3 regions of the Pseudoclavibacter sp. CFCC 14310 genome follow, and region 1 is predicted to be linked to each of the others. Evidence: predicted binding sites of a transcription regulator. Region 1 holds the regulator's gene; each other region holds the start of a gene.
What was found. The regulator HspR, encoded in region 1, represses chaperone genes until heat shock. The targets are predictions, from matches to a motif close to AAGTTGAGTCNNNNNGACTCAACTT.
Positions count from the first base shown of each region.

Region 2: the regulator HspR is predicted to act here: its motif matches at 4,615-4,639, upstream of F8O06_RS04240 (ATP-dependent Clp protease ATP-binding subunit).
Region 3: the regulator HspR is predicted to act here: its motif matches at 2,250-2,274, upstream of F8O06_RS08200 (ATP-dependent Clp protease ATP-binding subunit).

Region 1 is NZ_WBKC01000004.1:250,787-256,913, forward strand. Features, by position in the region: gene F8O06_RS10725 (CYTH and CHAD domain-containing protein) at 1-862, shown strand, start outside; gene F8O06_RS10730 (hypothetical protein) at 902-1,828, opposite strand; gene F8O06_RS10735 (DUF5666 domain-containing protein) at 2,205-2,819, shown strand; gene F8O06_RS10740 (threonine/serine ThrE exporter family protein) at 2,978-4,300, shown strand; gene F8O06_RS10745 (heat shock protein transcriptional repressor HspR) at 4,311-4,757, opposite strand; gene F8O06_RS10750 (DnaJ C-terminal domain-containing protein) at 4,779-5,801, opposite strand; gene F8O06_RS10755 (nucleotide exchange factor GrpE) at 5,922-6,127, opposite strand, start outside.
Region 2 is NZ_WBKC01000002.1:108,284-114,410, reverse strand. Features, by position in the region: gene F8O06_RS04260 (magnesium transporter CorA family protein) at 1-887, opposite strand, end outside; gene F8O06_RS04255 (sugar porter family MFS transporter) at 914-2,278, opposite strand; gene F8O06_RS04250 (exopolyphosphatase) at 2,374-3,330, opposite strand; gene F8O06_RS04245 (glycosyltransferase) at 3,327-4,535, opposite strand; gene F8O06_RS04240 (ATP-dependent Clp protease ATP-binding subunit) at 4,708-6,127, shown strand, end outside.
Region 3 is NZ_WBKC01000003.1:169,185-175,311, forward strand. Features, by position in the region: gene F8O06_RS08190 (exopolyphosphatase) at 9-965, opposite strand; gene F8O06_RS08195 (glycosyltransferase) at 962-2,170, opposite strand; gene F8O06_RS08200 (ATP-dependent Clp protease ATP-binding subunit) at 2,343-5,150, shown strand; gene F8O06_RS08205 (aldo/keto reductase) at 5,161-6,015, shown strand; gene F8O06_RS08210 (DUF6226 family protein) at 6,105-6,127, shown strand, end outside.

The DNA.
Region 1 (6,127 bases):
CGACGGCGTGCATCAGGCTCGAATCGTCATCCGCCGGCTGCGCAGTCTGCTCGACGTCTACGGTGTCTTCGTCGACCCGGCGATCGTGCGGGCCACCCGCCGCCACCTCAAACGTCTCGGCGACGATCTCGGTGCTGCCCGCGACGCCGAGGTGCGTGCCCGCGACGCCGAGCAGCAGGTGCTGCAGCTGCAGGGTGTGCCCGCGGCGAGGCGTCTGGTCGGCCGTCTGTCAGAACCGGCATGGCGTCTCTACGCCGTGGAGCACGCTCGGCTCACTGCCGATCTCACCGACGAACGTCGCAACGACATCGCCGAGCAGCTTCGGCGTCTGACCGATCCCAAAGCGGCCTCACCCGAGGGCCAGACGGATGCCGTACCCGCGCTGCGTGCACAGCTCGCAGAGGCAGTCGCTTCGTTCGTCGCAGACGACCACTGTTTGGTCGAGGTCTGGGATCGACTCCCACCCACGGGAGCCGGGGTGCGCGCACGCCTGCGGTTCGAGCACGCCCTGCACGAGGTGCGCAAAGACGCCCGTCGCATCCGGTATGCGGCCGAGGCGATCTCGCTCGGGCTCGCCGACACTCCGGTGCGGGTGCTGGAGCGCACAGATGCGAAGCGCCTGGCGAAGGCGGCGAAACGACTGCAGGATCTGCTCGGCGACCACCGCGACGACGCGCTCTTCGCCGACCACGTGCTGCATGTGGCAGCAGACGACGAACGAGCACGCACGACACAGCGTGCTGCACTTCCCTACTATCTGCTCGCTCTGCGCGCCCGTGAACGCGGGGCCGAGGCGCTCGGCCGCTACGGCGAGGCCCGAGACGAGCTGCTCGCCTCGGCGAGCGCCGCGCTCGACGACTGATCCCGACCGTGCTCGCCGGTCAGCCGGATTCCGCCGGAGTCAGGCCTGTGCCTCCACCGGCCGCAGCTGATGCAGCGCAATGGTCACGATCTGCGCCGGGCGCAGCGTGCCCATCTCAAGCACGCGGGCGTGATCGATGCGCTGGCCGACGCCCGATGGCGATGTCTCCGCAGCCTCCTTCCCCGGGTCGGCAGATCGGTCTGCGGCGACGCGGCCGGCACGCGGCATCCCAGCGCTGCTGCGCAGGGAGGATCGCCAGCCGCTCCGGTGCGGCACTCGCACGCCGATCGCTCGATCAGTGGCCGGGTTCACCAGCACCACGTCGCAGCTCGCCGCTCCCTGCGTGCTGAACTGAACCGGGGCGGGCAGCACCACGACATCCGGATCGATCTGAGCGACCTCGAGCAGATCGTCGAAGGCGCGCATCTGCGTCACCAGCGCGGAATACCAGTCGTCGAGCTCGGCGACATCGTCGGCCGCGAACTCGCCCGAGGTCTCGATGCCTCGGTGGGCACCGCTGAGCCGATCGATGTCGGCGCGAATGGCAATTCTGGCGCTGGCCGTCGCATCGGCCACGCCCTCTCCGCTTTGCCGACGTGCCCCGCGGCTCTCGGCACTCCTCGCAAGACGCAGCCACGCGGCGCCGAGATGCGTGTTCATACGATGAAAAGCCATCTCGGCGAGCGCCGTCATCACTTCGGCGTCAGATGCTTCGAGGGTGTGGCTCAGCTGCCGCATGAGCACGTCTCCCACTGTCTCGAACCACCCTTGGTACGCGGTCTGCAGCGTCTTCACGCGCGCACGCAGCGCCCCTTCCGGCTGCCCGTCGAGAGATTGGCACAGCACTTCTCCCCACGCACCTGAGAACGTTCGCGCCGGCAGCATGATCGTGTCTATCTCGCTGCCGCGACGCTGCGGCACACGGTATGGCGTCTGGTAGGCGCGAGCGAACTCTTGAATCTGCATGGGGTCCTCCCTGTCGTGACGATGGTGGCCATTTCACAGTGTGATCGGTTCAGCTGGCCTCCGGCTGATGCCGAGCTGTGAAGTTCCTCGACTTCGATCATCAGACTGTCGCAGACCACCCGCGGCGGGCCGACCGACGTCTGCAGGCGACTGCCATTGCGCCCGAGTAGCGGTGGCGTTCTTCGAGTCAACGGCATCACTGATTGGCTCCGCTGGTTGGCTCGCACGAGAGGTGCTGGCTGCCCCACAAGAGAGAGACAGAGACGACACAGCAGTCGAAGATCCACCGGACAGTGTGCGCCGCAACACTGGGAATCACCAGCCCAGCGGCACTCATCGGTCACCGGCCGACACGCCTTGAGATGAAGGAGCAACCTTGACCACCCCGACGACGAACAACCGGCTCGGCGACGTAGACGGCGCCGAATCGCGTTCGACCCCACCCACCGCACCCGAGACCGCACAGCCGACCTCGCAGTCGAGATCGAAGGTCGGAAGGTGGCTCACCGGCGGGCTGACCGCCGTGATCCTCATCGGACTCGGATTCCTCGGAGGCACGGTCTTCGCTCAGGCGGCCTCCACCTCAGCCGGTTCGATACAGCAGGGGCCTGGCGGAACCGGCGGACAGGGAGCCCCAATGGGTGCATCCGATGGCGAGGCCGCATCCGGCGGCATGCTCAGCGGGCTGACCAGCGGCACGATCACCGGAGTCTCAGACGGGACCATCACGATCAAGACGCAGTCTGGCGAAACGACCACGATCAACACCGGATCAGGCACTTCAGTGACCACCACGCAGCAGGGCTCTGTCTCGGATCTGGCCGTCGGAGACTCGATCCGCGTCCAAGGCGAGGAGTCGAACGGCTCGATCATGGCTCAGTCGATCACCGAAGGCGATGACGCTGCGGACACGCCGATGGCTGGGACACAGAGCGGTCCGGGGCAAGGCGCGCCCGGTCCGCAGCAGAACTCGCAGAGCACCACGAACTGATCGTTCCTCCTGAGACCTGCCTTCCGCAAGCAAGTCGGAGGCACATCCTCTCTCATCTTCGCCAGAAGGCCTCTCGACCGGCAATCGCGCACGCTGGGTGGTCTCCGGCATTGGAACGCGTAGAACGGCCCACCGGCGGAAGCGGCACAATAGAAAGTATGAGTCCGTCTTCGCCCTCCCCAGATTCGACACCAGTCGACCCGACACCGACCGGCGAGATTCTGCTCGAGCCGATCCATCTGATCGAGAAGTCGAACGCGATCATGCGGCTGGGACGGATGATGCTGCAGGCGAGCTCGAGCTCGTTCCGCGTCAAGCAGGCCATGTCACGCGCCGCCCAGGCATTGGGCATGACCTCACTGCACACGCAGATCACCGCCACAGAGATCGTCTGCACGTTCTTTCGCGGCGCCATCTTTCGCACGCGTGTCGCTGAGGCACGAGTCGGCGGGGTCGATGCCGATCGCATCGTCGAGTTGGAGCGACTCTCACATCACATGCCGCAGGGAATGCTGGCAGAGGAGCTGAACCGGCGTCTCGACGTCATCGAGAAGAGGCCTCGACACTATCCGACGTGGCTGACGCTGATCGCCGCGATAATGGCCTGCTCGGGGTTCGCGTTTCTGAACAACGGCGGGTGGCAGGAGTGCGTCGGAGTCGCGCTGTCCGTGTCGATCGCACAGTGGCTGCGCGTGACGCTGGTGAAGCTGCGCATCAACCAGCTCGCGATGTATGCGGTCTGCGGCCTCATCGCCAGTCTCTGCTACGTGCTGTTCACCGGCATCCTGTCGGCGGTGAGCGGGCACGTGAGCCCGCTGCACGATGCCGGCTTCACCTCGGCGCTGCTGCTGCTCGTGCCGGGCTTTCCGCTGGTGACCGCGACCCTCGATCTGGCTCGGCTCGATCTCAACTCGGCGATCGGCCGCCTCACGTTTGCCGGGCTGGTGCTGATGTCGGTGTCGTTCGGCGCGTGGGCGGTCGCCATGATGTTCGATCTGCAGCCGACTGCTGCGCCGACTCCCTCGACCTGGCCGGTCTGGATCGTCATCGCATCACGACTCGTCGCCGGCTTCGTCGCCGTCACAGGATTCGCGATGATGTTCAACACCCCGTTCAGGCTCGCTCTGAGCGCAGCCTGGATCGGCGCGGTCGCGAACGTGTTCCGTCTGACGACGGGCGACATGGGCTGGCCGCCGCAGGTGTCGACGGTCGTGGCCGCCCTGCTCGTGGGGCTGCTCGCCTACATGATCGCTTCGCGTCTGGAGGCCCCACGCATCACGCTGACCGTGCCCGCGGTGCTCATCATGGTGCCGGGTTCCAGCGCCTATCGCGCCCTGGTGTACCTGAACCAGGGCGATATCGTGCAGGCTGGCGGCTATGGTGTGCAGGCGCTCGCGACCATCGTGTCGCTGGCCGTCGGGCTGACCATCGCGCGCATGCTCACCGAGCGCGAGTGGTCGTTCGACGCCCTGCGCGGGTGAGGATGCGCTGTCAGGCCTCTGACGGCGGCTTCCGGCCGTTCTGACGGACCGGCCGCCATACGACGAGTTCGCCGCCCGTCGCCTGGACGCGACGGCGACCTTGGTCGAGCGTGACGATTTCACCGGCGATGCCGGCGGCGAACGTGCGAGCACCGGGGCGGTAGATGAGTGCATCGTCAAGAGCGGCCTCGAGCTCGGCCACACGACTCTGCAGCCTGTGCACCTGGTTCTCGAGATCGATCATGCGGCGAATGCCCTCTAGGCTCACGCCGGCGTTCGAGAGACGCTGCACCTCTCGCAGCTGCACGATGTCACGCAGCGAGTACCGACGGGAGCGACCCGCAGTGCGCTGCGGCTGCACCAGACCGATTCGGTCGTACTGCCGCAGCGTCTGCGGGTGCATGCCCGCCAGCTGTGCGGCCGCCGAGATGCTGAACAGATGCTCCGTCTCATCCATCATGGCGACTCACCTGCTCTCTTACTTCTCTTTGGCCTGCGCGTAGAGCTCTGCGCGCGGGTCGGCGTCACCGATCGCCTCGGTGAGGTCATCCAATGCCTTCTTTGCCGCGCTGTCGAGCTTGCTCGGCACCACGATCTGGACTTCTGCCAGCAGATCGCCGGTGTGCCGACCTGCCTTGACGCCCTTGCCTTTGACTCGCAGCACGCGGCCCGAAGGGGTGCCCGGGCGAATCTTCACCTTGACCGGTTCGCCGTCGTAGGTCGGCACCTGAACGGTGGCGCCCAGCGCCGCCTCGGCGAACGTCACCGGCAGCTCGACCCGCAGGTCGTCGCCGTCGCGTTTGAACACCGGGTGGGAGCCCACGTGCACACGCACGATCAAGTCGCCAGCCGGACCGCCGTTCTGACCGGGCTCGCCTTTGCCGCGAACCTTGATCTTCTGGCCGTCTCGAACTCCGGCCGGAACCTTCGTCTTGACGCGCTTGCCCTGCGGCGATGCCAACGACACCGTCGCGCCATGCACCGCTTGGGCAAAGGTCAGCTGGGCACGAGCTTCGACGTCACGACCGCGCTGCGGCGCAGCGCGGTATCCCTGACCGCCGAACCCTCCGGCGCCGGCTCCGCCGCCGAACAGTCCGCCGAAGAGATCCTCGTAGCCCGCACCTGCGCCGCCGGGCTGTCCCCCGGTCTGAAAGCGCACTCGCTGACCGCCGGGTGCCCCGGCACCTTGGCCGAACAGCCCGCCGAAGAGATCCTCGAACCCCTGACCGCCCTGGCCGCCGGCGCCCGCGGTGAAGCGCGCACCTCCGCCCATGGCCCGCAGCGCGTCATACTCCTTGCGCTGCTTGGGGTCAGAGAGCACCGAATACGCTTCGCTGATCTCTTTGAACTTGTTCTCTGCCGCAGCGTCGCCCGGGTTCGCATCGGGGTGATACTTGCGCGCCAGCTTGCGGTATTCCTTCTTCAGATCGGCGTCGGAGATGTCTTTCGACACTCCCAGCACGGCGTAGAAGTCCTTCTCAAGCCAATCCTGACTCGCCATGCCTCTCGCCTCCTTCTGTCGTCTTCATGTGTCGAGCGCCCCGTGACGGAAGGGATCCAGAGAGGATCCGCATCCCGCCACGGGGCGCGTTGCCCGTCGGGCGCATTCTCATGCGACCGATCACTCAGCAGGTGCCAGCACGACCACTTTGGCCGCGCGCAGCAGTGTGTCGCCCAGCTTGTAGCCGGGTTCGACGACCTCACCGATGACCAGCGCATCGACATCGGGGCTGGGCTGCTGCAGCACAGCCTCATGCTGGTTCGGATCGAACGGCTCGCCCTTCGCTCCGAAGCGCTCGATGCCGAGCCCCTCGCCGACGGCCCTCA
Region 2 (6,127 bases), on a different contig from region 1:
GTCGGCACGGCGATGATGGCCGCCCACGATGTGAGCTTCTTCATCACCAGGTTCATCCGGTTGCTCTGGCTCGAGAGGTTCGTGTCGATGATGGTGCTGGCCAGGTCTCGCAGCGAGTCAGTCCAGTCGCTCACGCGCAGCACGTGATCATAGACATCGAGAAAGTATGGCCGCAGCGCATCGGGCAGCGGCGGCTCGGCACGATTGATCACGCTGCTGAGAATCTCTCTGGTCGGCAGCGCCAGCCGACGCAGGGTGACCAGACGCTTGTGCAGATGATAGGCGTTGAGCTGGATGCCGCGGGAGTCCGGTGTGTCGCCGAAGAGCTCGTCTTCGAGAGCGTCGATGCTCTCGTCAAGCTGCTGCACGGTGTCGAAATGGGTGTCGACGATCTGATCGACGATCGCCCAGAGCACCGTGATGCCGCCGATCGCCAGCAGCGTCGGATGCGCTTCCCAGGCCAGTCGTGCACCGCCGAGATCGAAGCCGTCGCCGTGTCGCACGGTCACCACGACGTTTCTGGTCAGAAAGATGTCTATCTGATGCCGTTCGAGCTCGGACTCGACATCGTTCGGCGCAGCCATCGCATACAGCGTCAGAAACAGATGCGTCTCGTAGCGAACGAGCTTCGCGCGCTCATGGCTCTCTTCGACGTCTTCGATCGCGAGCGGATGCAGATGCAGCGTCTGCGCGATCTGCACGAGCGCCTCATGATCGGCCGTCGGCAGATCGACCCACGTGGTGCGCTCGGCGTCGTGCTGCAGCTGCTCGAGCTCGGTCAGAGAGGTGGTCTCCCGTTCGAGTCGGCCACCGCGGTAGACGCGGATCTCAGGTGTGCAGACGGTCGAACTCGCACCGGTCTTCTCAGGGTCGGTCTCAGAGCGCATGAACCGAGTCTACGCAGTCGATCGCTTCAGCTGAGACGTCGGCGCAGCATCCTCTCGACCTCTTCGAGCGCCAGCCCTCGCGTCTCGGGCAGCGCACGCCAGACGAACCATGCGCTCAGCACGTTGACCGCGGCGAAGACGAAGTAGACGTCGCCGCCCAGGTGCGCGAAGGCCAGTGGAAAGAGCAGCGCGACGACGCCGTTCGACAGCCACTGCACGCAGACCGCCACACCGGCGGCCAGTCCCCGCACCTGCAGCGGGAACAGCTCGGCCGTCATCAGCCAGAACACCACTGACACCATCGACTGCACGAAGCAGAGCAGCACCAGCATGAGGGCGAGCACGAGCCAAGGCTGGGCCGGCCCCAACGGCAGGGCGAAGGCGAGGCCCAGCAGCAGATGCGACGAGGCGACGCCGATCAGCCCGGTGATCATGATCGGGCGTCGGCCGAGACGACGCAGCACGCGGATGCCGACGAGCGTCGCGAGCACCGAGACCACTCCCGTGGCGATGGTCGCGGTGAGCGCCGCCTGCGTGCCGAGCCCGCTGGTCGCGAGGATGCTCGGTGCGAAGTACATCACGGAGTTCACGCCCGTCAGCTGGGAGACCATGCCCAGACCGGCACCGATCAGCACGAGACGGCGCACCCAGCGGGCCCGCATCGGATGCCGATCCGTTCTCTGCGTCGCACCTGCAGGCTCATTCGCCCGGGGGTGAAGCGCCGTGATCGTCTGCAGCTCGCGCTCGCTCTCGCCGGTGCTGCGAATCGATTCGAGCACACGGCGCGCAGCCTCGGGGCGACCGTGCGTCGCCAGCCAGCGCGGCGACTCCGGGACGAACCAGAGCCCGGCGAACAGCAGCAGGGCCGGGGTCGCACTGACCAGCAGCATGTGTCGCCACGCTTCGCCGTCAGACGACGCCTGCGCGATCGCAGCGTTCGCCACCGCCGCGAGCAGCTGCCCGGTGACGATCATCAGTTGGTTTCGGGTGACCAGCCCAGCGCGCCGCCGCGCCGGGGCGATCTCGCCGATGAAGATGGGCACGATCGTCGAGCTGGCTCCGACGGCGAGGCCCAGCACCACCCGACACCCCACCAGCGCCTCGACGCTCGGCGCAAGCCCGGTGCCCAGTGCGCCGACGGCGAAGACGAGCGAGACGAAGAGCAGGGTTCGGCGGCGTCCGAGGCGATCTGCGAGCCGCCCGCCGACAAGGGCGCCGAGACTCGCGGCGAAGACGAGCGCCGACGTGACGACGCCTTCGGCCAGGGCGTCGAGTCCCAGGCCGCCGGCGTCTCGCGGCTGACTGAGAAACGGCAGCGCGCCCGCGAGCACGCCCGTGTCATAGCCGAAGGCGACGGCTCCCATCGTCGCGATCAGCACGATGGTCGTCACGCGTCGGTCGGGCGATCCGCTCCTGCCGCGCGATGATCGAGATGTCGGCTTCGTCGACCTGCGGTGCTCCTCACTCGTCCTTCCCCGTGAACTGCTCATCGCCGATCTCGACCGCCTGCCAGCAACGTCTCAGCGGCGCCGTCGAGGATGTCATGCTCGCTGTAGACGGCGTGGTCGCAGTGTGAGCGGGCGGCGATGCGCGCGCTCACCCGTGACCAGATCACCGCAGCTGCGGAGACCAGGTCAGTGCGTGTGCGGTCGACGCCCATCTCGGCAAGCGCATGCGGGTCGGCGGCGATCAGACGAGTGCAGGCGGCCTGCAGCGCGTCGAGACTCCAGCATCCGCCCGACAGTTCGCCGAAGCGCTCGGCACGAACGCCGGCGGTCACCGCTGCGATCATGCCGACCGAGTCAGAGACGCCGATGATCCGTTCGACGCCAGCCAGCGAAACATGAGCCTCGGCTTCGTCGAGGGCGCAGTCGACGTCGGCGACCATCGCCGCGTGCTGTGCCGCCGACATCGGCCGGTGCGCATCGAGGTGTCGCTCGGTGAGGCGCACGCCGCCCACGTTCATCGACCACGCGGCGGTCGGTCGGCCGTTGCGTCCGACGACGAGCTCGGTCGAGCCGCCGCCGAGGTCGACGACCAGCGTCATGGGCTGTGTCGGCATTCCTGTGAGTGCGCCGGCGTACGAGAGGTCGGCCTCTTCGACACCGCTGATGATCTCGGGCCGCACGCCGAGAGTCGATTCGACGACGTCGCGCAGCGGTGTCGCGTCATGCACGTCGCGGCTCGCCGACGTCGCCACGAAGCGCAGCCGGTCGTCTGCGACGCCGAGACGCGTCAGATCGCGGCGGTAGTCTGCCAAGGCGACGCCAAGGCGGTCGAGCGCCGCCGGTGCGAAGGCATGCGTGCGGTCGACGCCCTCGCCGAGACGGATCGTGCGTGTGCGGCGCACGAGCTCCCGCGTCGGTGCGGGCCCCTCGATCACGAGCAGGCGCACGGTGTTCGTGCCGCAGTCGATAGCGGCGACGCGTTCGCGAGCGGTCATACCGGCTGCACCGTCGAGCGCGTCATCCGACGCTGCTGACAGTAGATCTGCACGAGCCGTCGGGCGCTCTTCGCCCAGCTGCGCTGCAGAGCGAGTGCACGGCCTGCACGCCCCATGCGCTCGCGCAGCTCGGCGTCGTCGAGCAGCCGGGTCAGCGCGCGCGCCCAGGTCTCGGGCGAGCGATCGCGCATGAGCAGACCGGTCTCGCCGTCGTGCACCGCCTCGGGAAGGCCTCCCGTGGCCATCGCGATCACCGGCACCCCGCTTGCGGCTGCCTCGAGTGCGACCAGACCATAGGTCTCAGAGTGCGACGGAACCAGGAACACCGAGGCACCGCGCATCAGATCGGCCAGCTCGGCGTGCGACATCGCGCCGTCGAAGTGCACCCGGTCGCCGATGCCCGCGTCGGCGGTCTGTCGGCGCAGAGCCGTCAGACAGCCGCCGTCCTGGCTGCTCGGCCCGCCCGCGATGCGCAGATCAGGGCGCAGCGAGTCGTCAGTCGACGCAATCGTGGCGACGGCGAGGTCGAGCCCTTTGAGCGGCTCGATGCGGGCTGCGGCGGCGACGTATCTCGGAACTGCGGCCTCTCCCGGGTGGAAGCACCGAGCATCCACACCGGGAGACACCACGTGCACCCGCGATGGCTCGCCGCCCAGCCGCTCGACCACGGTGCGCTGCTCGGCATGACTGACCGTGATCACTGCATCGGCCTCGCGTGCGAGAGTGCGCTCTGCCGAGAGACGCCCGGGCGCCTCGGGAGGCTCGCCGTTGTCGAGTGCGGTGTCGGCGTCTGCCGCGATGCTGTGAAAGCTCTGCAGCATCGCCGCGCCGCATTCCCGAGCGACGGGCAGGGCCGCCAGACCGGAGTACCAGTGATGCGCGTGGATCACGTCGTAGTCGCCGAGTGCCCGCAGCTGCCCGGCGAAGGCGTCGATGTACGCCTCATGCTCGGCTTTGGGCAGCGGATGCTCGGGCCCGGCCGTGATCGTGCGCAGCATGAGTCTGGGGGCGAGCTCGATGGCGTCGGGCTGCTCGGGAGCGCTGCGGCGTGTGATCACATCGACCTGGTGACCGAGCGCGGCCAGTTCGGCCGCAAGGTGCTGGATCACGATGTTCATGCCGCCGACGTCGCCCGTGCCGGGGTCGCCATAGGGATTCGTGTGCAGCGAGATCATGGCGATGCGCAGCGGGCTGGCGGAGGGCATGCCGTTCAGTTTAAGGCATGGCGCTCGTGATGCCGCGAACGGAAGCGACGCAGGGGAATACCTGCGACACCCGGACGTTAGGTTGAGCGTACGGCACTCAACTTTGAGGGTGGCGACGTCTGAACGACTGTCAGATCGGTATCGCCCTCGCAGACACCGACGAGGAGGTACTGTGCCAGAGAACAACCCCCAGAACGGGAGCGAACGCGAACCGAGCGGGCAGGGATCATTCGACGAGTTTCTCGCACGCTACCTGAACGCACAGCAGGCACGGCAGCAGGCTGCCGAAGGCCAGCGCACCATCGACATCAGCAGGTTTCTGACCCAGCGCACACAGCAGGCTCTGGCCGAGGCCGGATCGTACGCGGTCAGAAGAGGTCAGACCGAGGTCGACGCCCTGCACATGCTGCGCGTGCTCGCCGAGAACGCCCCAGTGCACGACGTGCTCACCCGCATGGGCGTGAGCGTTCAGCAGCTCGCTCACGAGGTCGAAGCTCGGCTGCCCGTCGCTCGTGACGGCGCGACCGTCACCGAGGCCCCCGACGTCACGCCCTCGCTGCAGCGCGCCCTCTTCCATGCCTTCCAGGTCGCCCGCGCCTCGGGTTCGACCTATGTCGATCTGGAGCATCTCTTCTTCGCACTCGTGCTCGCACAGGATGCGCCTTCCGCACAGATCCTGGCAGGGTTCGGCGTGACCGCGCAGTCGCTGATCGATTCGATGCGGCAGTCTGCCCGGCAGCCCGATGACGTGGCACCCGTCGACGACGCTGCGGCTGCGAACTCCGGCTCATCGGAGGCGGACGCAGGCGGCGATGCGGAGCAGACTGATGCATCCGCCACATCGCAGACCCCGATGCTCGATCGCTTCGGCACCGATCTGACGGCACAGGCACGCGACGGCCGACTCGATCCGGTGATCGGTCGTGCCGACGAGATCGAGCAGACCGTCGAGATCCTCTCGCGCCGCACCAAGAACAACCCCGTGCTCGTCGGCGAGGCCGGCGTCGGCAAGACCGCCGTCGTCGAGGGCCTCGCGCAGGCGATCGTCGACGACGAGGTTCCGCACGCGATCGCCGGGCGTCGCCTGGTCTCTCTCGACCTGGCGTCGATGGTGGCCGGCACGCGCTTTCGCGGCGACTTCGAAGAGCGCCTGACCAAGCTGCTCGACGAGATCACCGCGCATCGCGATGAGCTCATCGTCTTCATCGACGAGCTGCACACGGTCGTCGGTGCCGGCGGCAGCGGCATGGGCGACGGCCTCGACGCGGCCAACATGCTCAAGCCAAGGCTGGCTCGAGGCGAGCTGCATATGATCGGCGCGACCACGCTCGACGAATATCGCAGGATCGAGAAGGATCCCGCCTTGGAGCGCCGGTTCCAGCCGGTCGCCGTCGACGAGCCGTCGGAGGACGTCGCCGTGCGCATTCTGCACGGCGTCGCGCCCGCCTTCGCCGAGCATCACGACGTGCGGTACACGGATGCCGCGCTCGACGCCGCCGTGCGTCTGTCGGCCCGTTACCTGCCCGATCGTCGTCTGCCCGACAAAGCGATCGACCTGATCGACCAGGCCGGAGCCAGGCTGCGTCTGCGGC
Region 3 (6,127 bases), on a different contig from region 1:
TGAACTGCTCATCGCCGATCTCGACCGCCTGCCAGCAACGTCTCAGCGGCGCCGTCGAGGATGTCATGCTCGCTGTAGACGGCGTGGTCGCAGTGTGAGCGGGCGGCGATGCGCGCGCTCACCCGTGACCAGATCACCGCAGCTGCGGAGACCAGGTCAGTGCGTGTGCGGTCGACGCCCATCTCGGCAAGCGCATGCGGGTCGGCGGCGATCAGACGAGTGCAGGCGGCCTGCAGCGCGTCGAGACTCCAGCATCCGCCCGACAGTTCGCCGAAGCGCTCGGCACGAACGCCGGCGGTCACCGCTGCGATCATGCCGACCGAGTCAGAGACGCCGATGATCCGTTCGACGCCAGCCAGCGAAACATGAGCCTCGGCTTCGTCGAGGGCGCAGTCGACGTCGGCGACCATCGCCGCGTGCTGTGCCGCCGACATCGGCCGGTGCGCATCGAGGTGTCGCTCGGTGAGGCGCACGCCGCCCACGTTCATCGACCACGCGGCGGTCGGTCGGCCGTTGCGTCCGACGACGAGCTCGGTCGAGCCGCCGCCGAGGTCGACGACCAGCGTCATGGGCTGTGTCGGCATTCCTGTGAGTGCGCCGGCGTACGAGAGGTCGGCCTCTTCGACACCGCTGATGATCTCGGGCCGCACGCCGAGAGTCGATTCGACGACGTCGCGCAGCGGTGTCGCGTCATGCACGTCGCGGCTCGCCGACGTCGCCACGAAGCGCAGCCGGTCGTCTGCGACGCCGAGACGCGTCAGATCGCGGCGGTAGTCTGCCAAGGCGACGCCAAGGCGGTCGAGCGCCGCCGGTGCGAAGGCATGCGTGCGGTCGACGCCCTCGCCGAGACGGATCGTGCGTGTGCGGCGCACGAGCTCCCGCGTCGGTGCGGGCCCCTCGATCACGAGCAGGCGCACGGTGTTCGTGCCGCAGTCGATAGCGGCGACGCGTTCGCGAGCGGTCATACCGGCTGCACCGTCGAGCGCGTCATCCGACGCTGCTGACAGTAGATCTGCACGAGCCGTCGGGCGCTCTTCGCCCAGCTGCGCTGCAGAGCGAGTGCACGGCCTGCACGCCCCATGCGCTCGCGCAGCTCGGCGTCGTCGAGCAGCCGGGTCAGCGCGCGCGCCCAGGTCTCGGGCGAGCGATCGCGCATGAGCAGACCGGTCTCGCCGTCGTGCACCGCCTCGGGAAGGCCTCCCGTGGCCATCGCGATCACCGGCACCCCGCTTGCGGCTGCCTCGAGTGCGACCAGACCATAGGTCTCAGAGTGCGACGGAACCAGGAACACCGAGGCACCGCGCATCAGATCGGCCAGCTCGGCGTGCGACATCGCGCCGTCGAAGTGCACCCGGTCGCCGATGCCCGCGTCGGCGGTCTGTCGGCGCAGAGCCGTCAGACAGCCGCCGTCCTGGCTGCTCGGCCCGCCCGCGATGCGCAGATCAGGGCGCAGCGAGTCGTCAGTCGACGCAATCGTGGCGACGGCGAGGTCGAGCCCTTTGAGCGGCTCGATGCGGGCTGCGGCGGCGACGTATCTCGGAACTGCGGCCTCTCCCGGGTGGAAGCACCGAGCATCCACACCGGGAGACACCACGTGCACCCGCGATGGCTCGCCGCCCAGCCGCTCGACCACGGTGCGCTGCTCGGCATGACTGACCGTGATCACTGCATCGGCCTCGCGTGCGAGAGTGCGCTCTGCCGAGAGACGCCCGGGCGCCTCGGGAGGCTCGCCGTTGTCGAGTGCGGTGTCGGCGTCTGCCGCGATGCTGTGAAAGCTCTGCAGCATCGCCGCGCCGCATTCCCGAGCGACGGGCAGGGCCGCCAGACCGGAGTACCAGTGATGCGCGTGGATCACGTCGTAGTCGCCGAGTGCCCGCAGCTGCCCGGCGAAGGCGTCGATGTACGCCTCATGCTCGGCTTTGGGCAGCGGATGCTCGGGCCCGGCCGTGATCGTGCGCAGCATGAGTCTGGGGGCGAGCTCGATGGCGTCGGGCTGCTCGGGAGCGCTGCGGCGTGTGATCACATCGACCTGGTGACCGAGCGCGGCCAGTTCGGCCGCAAGGTGCTGGATCACGATGTTCATGCCGCCGACGTCGCCCGTGCCGGGGTCGCCATAGGGATTCGTGTGCAGCGAGATCATGGCGATGCGCAGCGGGCTGGCGGAGGGCATGCCGTTCAGTTTAAGGCATGGCGCTCGTGATGCCGCGAACGGAAGCGACGCAGGGGAATACCTGCGACACCCGGACGTTAGGTTGAGCGTACGGCACTCAACTTTGAGGGTGGCGACGTCTGAACGACTGTCAGATCGGTATCGCCCTCGCAGACACCGACGAGGAGGTACTGTGCCAGAGAACAACCCCCAGAACGGGAGCGAACGCGAACCGAGCGGGCAGGGATCATTCGACGAGTTTCTCGCACGCTACCTGAACGCACAGCAGGCACGGCAGCAGGCTGCCGAAGGCCAGCGCACCATCGACATCAGCAGGTTTCTGACCCAGCGCACACAGCAGGCTCTGGCCGAGGCCGGATCGTACGCGGTCAGAAGAGGTCAGACCGAGGTCGACGCCCTGCACATGCTGCGCGTGCTCGCCGAGAACGCCCCAGTGCACGACGTGCTCACCCGCATGGGCGTGAGCGTTCAGCAGCTCGCTCACGAGGTCGAAGCTCGGCTGCCCGTCGCTCGTGACGGCGCGACCGTCACCGAGGCCCCCGACGTCACGCCCTCGCTGCAGCGCGCCCTCTTCCATGCCTTCCAGGTCGCCCGCGCCTCGGGTTCGACCTATGTCGATCTGGAGCATCTCTTCTTCGCACTCGTGCTCGCACAGGATGCGCCTTCCGCACAGATCCTGGCAGGGTTCGGCGTGACCGCGCAGTCGCTGATCGATTCGATGCGGCAGTCTGCCCGGCAGCCCGATGACGTGGCACCCGTCGACGACGCTGCGGCTGCGAACTCCGGCTCATCGGAGGCGGACGCAGGCGGCGATGCGGAGCAGACTGATGCATCCGCCACATCGCAGACCCCGATGCTCGATCGCTTCGGCACCGATCTGACGGCACAGGCACGCGACGGCCGACTCGATCCGGTGATCGGTCGTGCCGACGAGATCGAGCAGACCGTCGAGATCCTCTCGCGCCGCACCAAGAACAACCCCGTGCTCGTCGGCGAGGCCGGCGTCGGCAAGACCGCCGTCGTCGAGGGCCTCGCGCAGGCGATCGTCGACGACGAGGTTCCGCACGCGATCGCCGGGCGTCGCCTGGTCTCTCTCGACCTGGCGTCGATGGTGGCCGGCACGCGCTTTCGCGGCGACTTCGAAGAGCGCCTGACCAAGCTGCTCGACGAGATCACCGCGCATCGCGATGAGCTCATCGTCTTCATCGACGAGCTGCACACGGTCGTCGGTGCCGGCGGCAGCGGCATGGGCGACGGCCTCGACGCGGCCAACATGCTCAAGCCAAGGCTGGCTCGAGGCGAGCTGCATATGATCGGCGCGACCACGCTCGACGAATATCGCAGGATCGAGAAGGATCCCGCCTTGGAGCGCCGGTTCCAGCCGGTCGCCGTCGACGAGCCGTCGGAGGACGTCGCCGTGCGCATTCTGCACGGCGTCGCGCCCGCCTTCGCCGAGCATCACGACGTGCGGTACACGGATGCCGCGCTCGACGCCGCCGTGCGTCTGTCGGCCCGTTACCTGCCCGATCGTCGTCTGCCCGACAAAGCGATCGACCTGATCGACCAGGCCGGAGCCAGGCTGCGTCTGCGGCTCGGCGATCGCATCGACACGCAGGCGCTGATGCGCCAGCTCATGGAGTTGGAGGCCGAGAAGAACGCCGCAGCGTCGACCGAGCAGTATGAGCAGGCCGGCCAGATTCGCGACCGCATCGAACAGGTGCAGGCGGCTCTTGACGCGGCGAGCGCGCACAATGCCCGCATCGAGCATCAGCACGCCGCGACGACGAGTTCGGCGCCGGCACCGACCGAGGCGGTGGTCGACGAGCGACAGATCGCCGAGGTGGTCGCGCGCCGAACAGGTGTTCCCGTCGATCGCATCAGCGAGGGCGAGCGCACACGGCTCGCGCACCTCGAGAGCGAACTGCACGAGCGCGTGATCGGTCAGCATGACGCGGTCGCCGCGGTGGCTCGGGCCGTGCGTCGTGGCCGCACCGGTCTGGGCGACCCGAACCGGCCCGTGGGCAGCTTTCTGTTCCTCGGCCCGACCGGGGTCGGCAAGACCGAGCTGGCCAAGACGCTCGCGGCCAGTCTGTTCGGCGACGAGCACGCGCTGCTGCGCTTCGACATGTCGGAGTTCGGCGAGAAGCACACCGCAGCGCGGCTGGTGGGCGCTCCCCCGGGCTACGTCGGCTATGACGAGGCCGGCGAGCTCACCGAGGCCGTGCGGCGCAGGCCGTACTCGGTGCTGCTGCTCGACGAGATCGAGAAGGCGCACCCCGACGTGTTCAACCTGTTGCTGCAGGTGCTCGACGACGGGCGGCTGACCGACGGCCAGGGGCGCACCGTCGACTTTCGCAACACCGTGGTCATCATGACCTCGAACATCGGCTCCGAGTTTCTGGCCTCACGGTCGGGAGCGCTCGGCTTCGTCGCGAACACCGGCGACGACGCGACGGGCTTCGGTTCGGAGCGGGCGCTGCGCGATCGGGTGATGGGCCGGCTTCGTGAGGCGATGCGACCGGAGTTCCTCAACCGCATCGACGAGATCGTGCTGTTCCGTCGTCTCTCGCGTGAGCAGGTGAGGCTGATCGCACGCACCATGATCGCGGCGACGGCCGAGCGGCTGGCCGACCAGGGCATCCGCCTGCAGATCAGCGACCAGGCGGTCGACTGGCTCGCCGAACACGGCTTCGAGCCCGAGTACGGGGCTCGTCCGCTGCGCCGCACGGTACAGCGCGAGGTCGACGATCGCATCGCCGACCTGCTGGTCTCGGAGGCGAGCGGCACGGTGGTGACGGTCGATCTGGCGTCTGCAGAGACGACGGCGGATGCCGACGCGGCAGGCACTTCGGCCGACGCCCGTCTGCAGGTGCGCTTCGAAGACGCAGACGACCACACGGGTCGTGCGGGTTCGGCATCGGTCGAGACCAACGCGGCCGGCGTGCATGAGGAGGTGGCAGGAGACGAGGCCGCGGCCTAAGGTCGTTGGCATGAGCACTTCCCCCGAGAACACGCAGACCTCGCACACCCTGAACGACGGCACCACCCTGCCGGCGATCGGTTTCGGCACCTACCGCCTGAACGGGCGTGCGGGTGCCGAAACGGTCGCCCAGGCGATCGACAACGGCTACCGCCTGATCGACACCGCCTTCAACTATGAGAACGAGGGCGCGGTCGGCGCCGGGGTGCGCCTCAGCAGCGTGCCGCGTGACGAGATCGTCGTCACTTCGAAGCTGCCCGGCCGCCACCATGCGTTCGACCAGGCCGTTCCCACGATCGAAGAGTCGGTCTATCGCACCGGTCTCGATCATCTCGATCTGCTGCTGATCCACTGGCCGAACCCGCTGACCGACCGCTACGTCGAGGCATGGCAGGCGCTGATCGAGGCGCGCGAGCGCGGGCTGACGCGTCGCATCGGCGTGAGCAACTTTCTGCCCGAGCACCTCGAACGTCTCGAGCGCGAGACCGGTGTGCTGCCGAGCGTGAACCAGATCGAGCTGCACCCGAGATTTCCGCAGCACGAGGCGGTGCGCTGGAACACAGAGCACGGCATCGTCACCGAGGCGTGGAGTCCGCTCGGCCGAGCCAGCGAGATTCTGCAGAACGAGACGCTTGAGCAGATCGCTCACGCGCACGAGCGCACCGTGGCTCAGGTCGTCCTGCGGTGGCACCTGCAGAACGGCGTGGTCCCGATTCCGAAGGCGACGCACTCCGATCGGCAGATCAGCAACCTCGATGTGTTCGACTTCGACCTGAGCGACGAGGATCTCGCCGCGATCGACGGGCTGGCTCGCGAAGACGGTCGACTCAACGGTCAGGATCCCGCCACATACGAGGAGTTCTGAACTCTCGCGATTTGAGAGGAATCGAGCCCGCCTGACGGATGCGGGCGCTGAAGCTGTTGCGGCCGGCGGAAAAACGGAAGAATGGCCCTATGTTCCGGCTCTCACGCTCTGA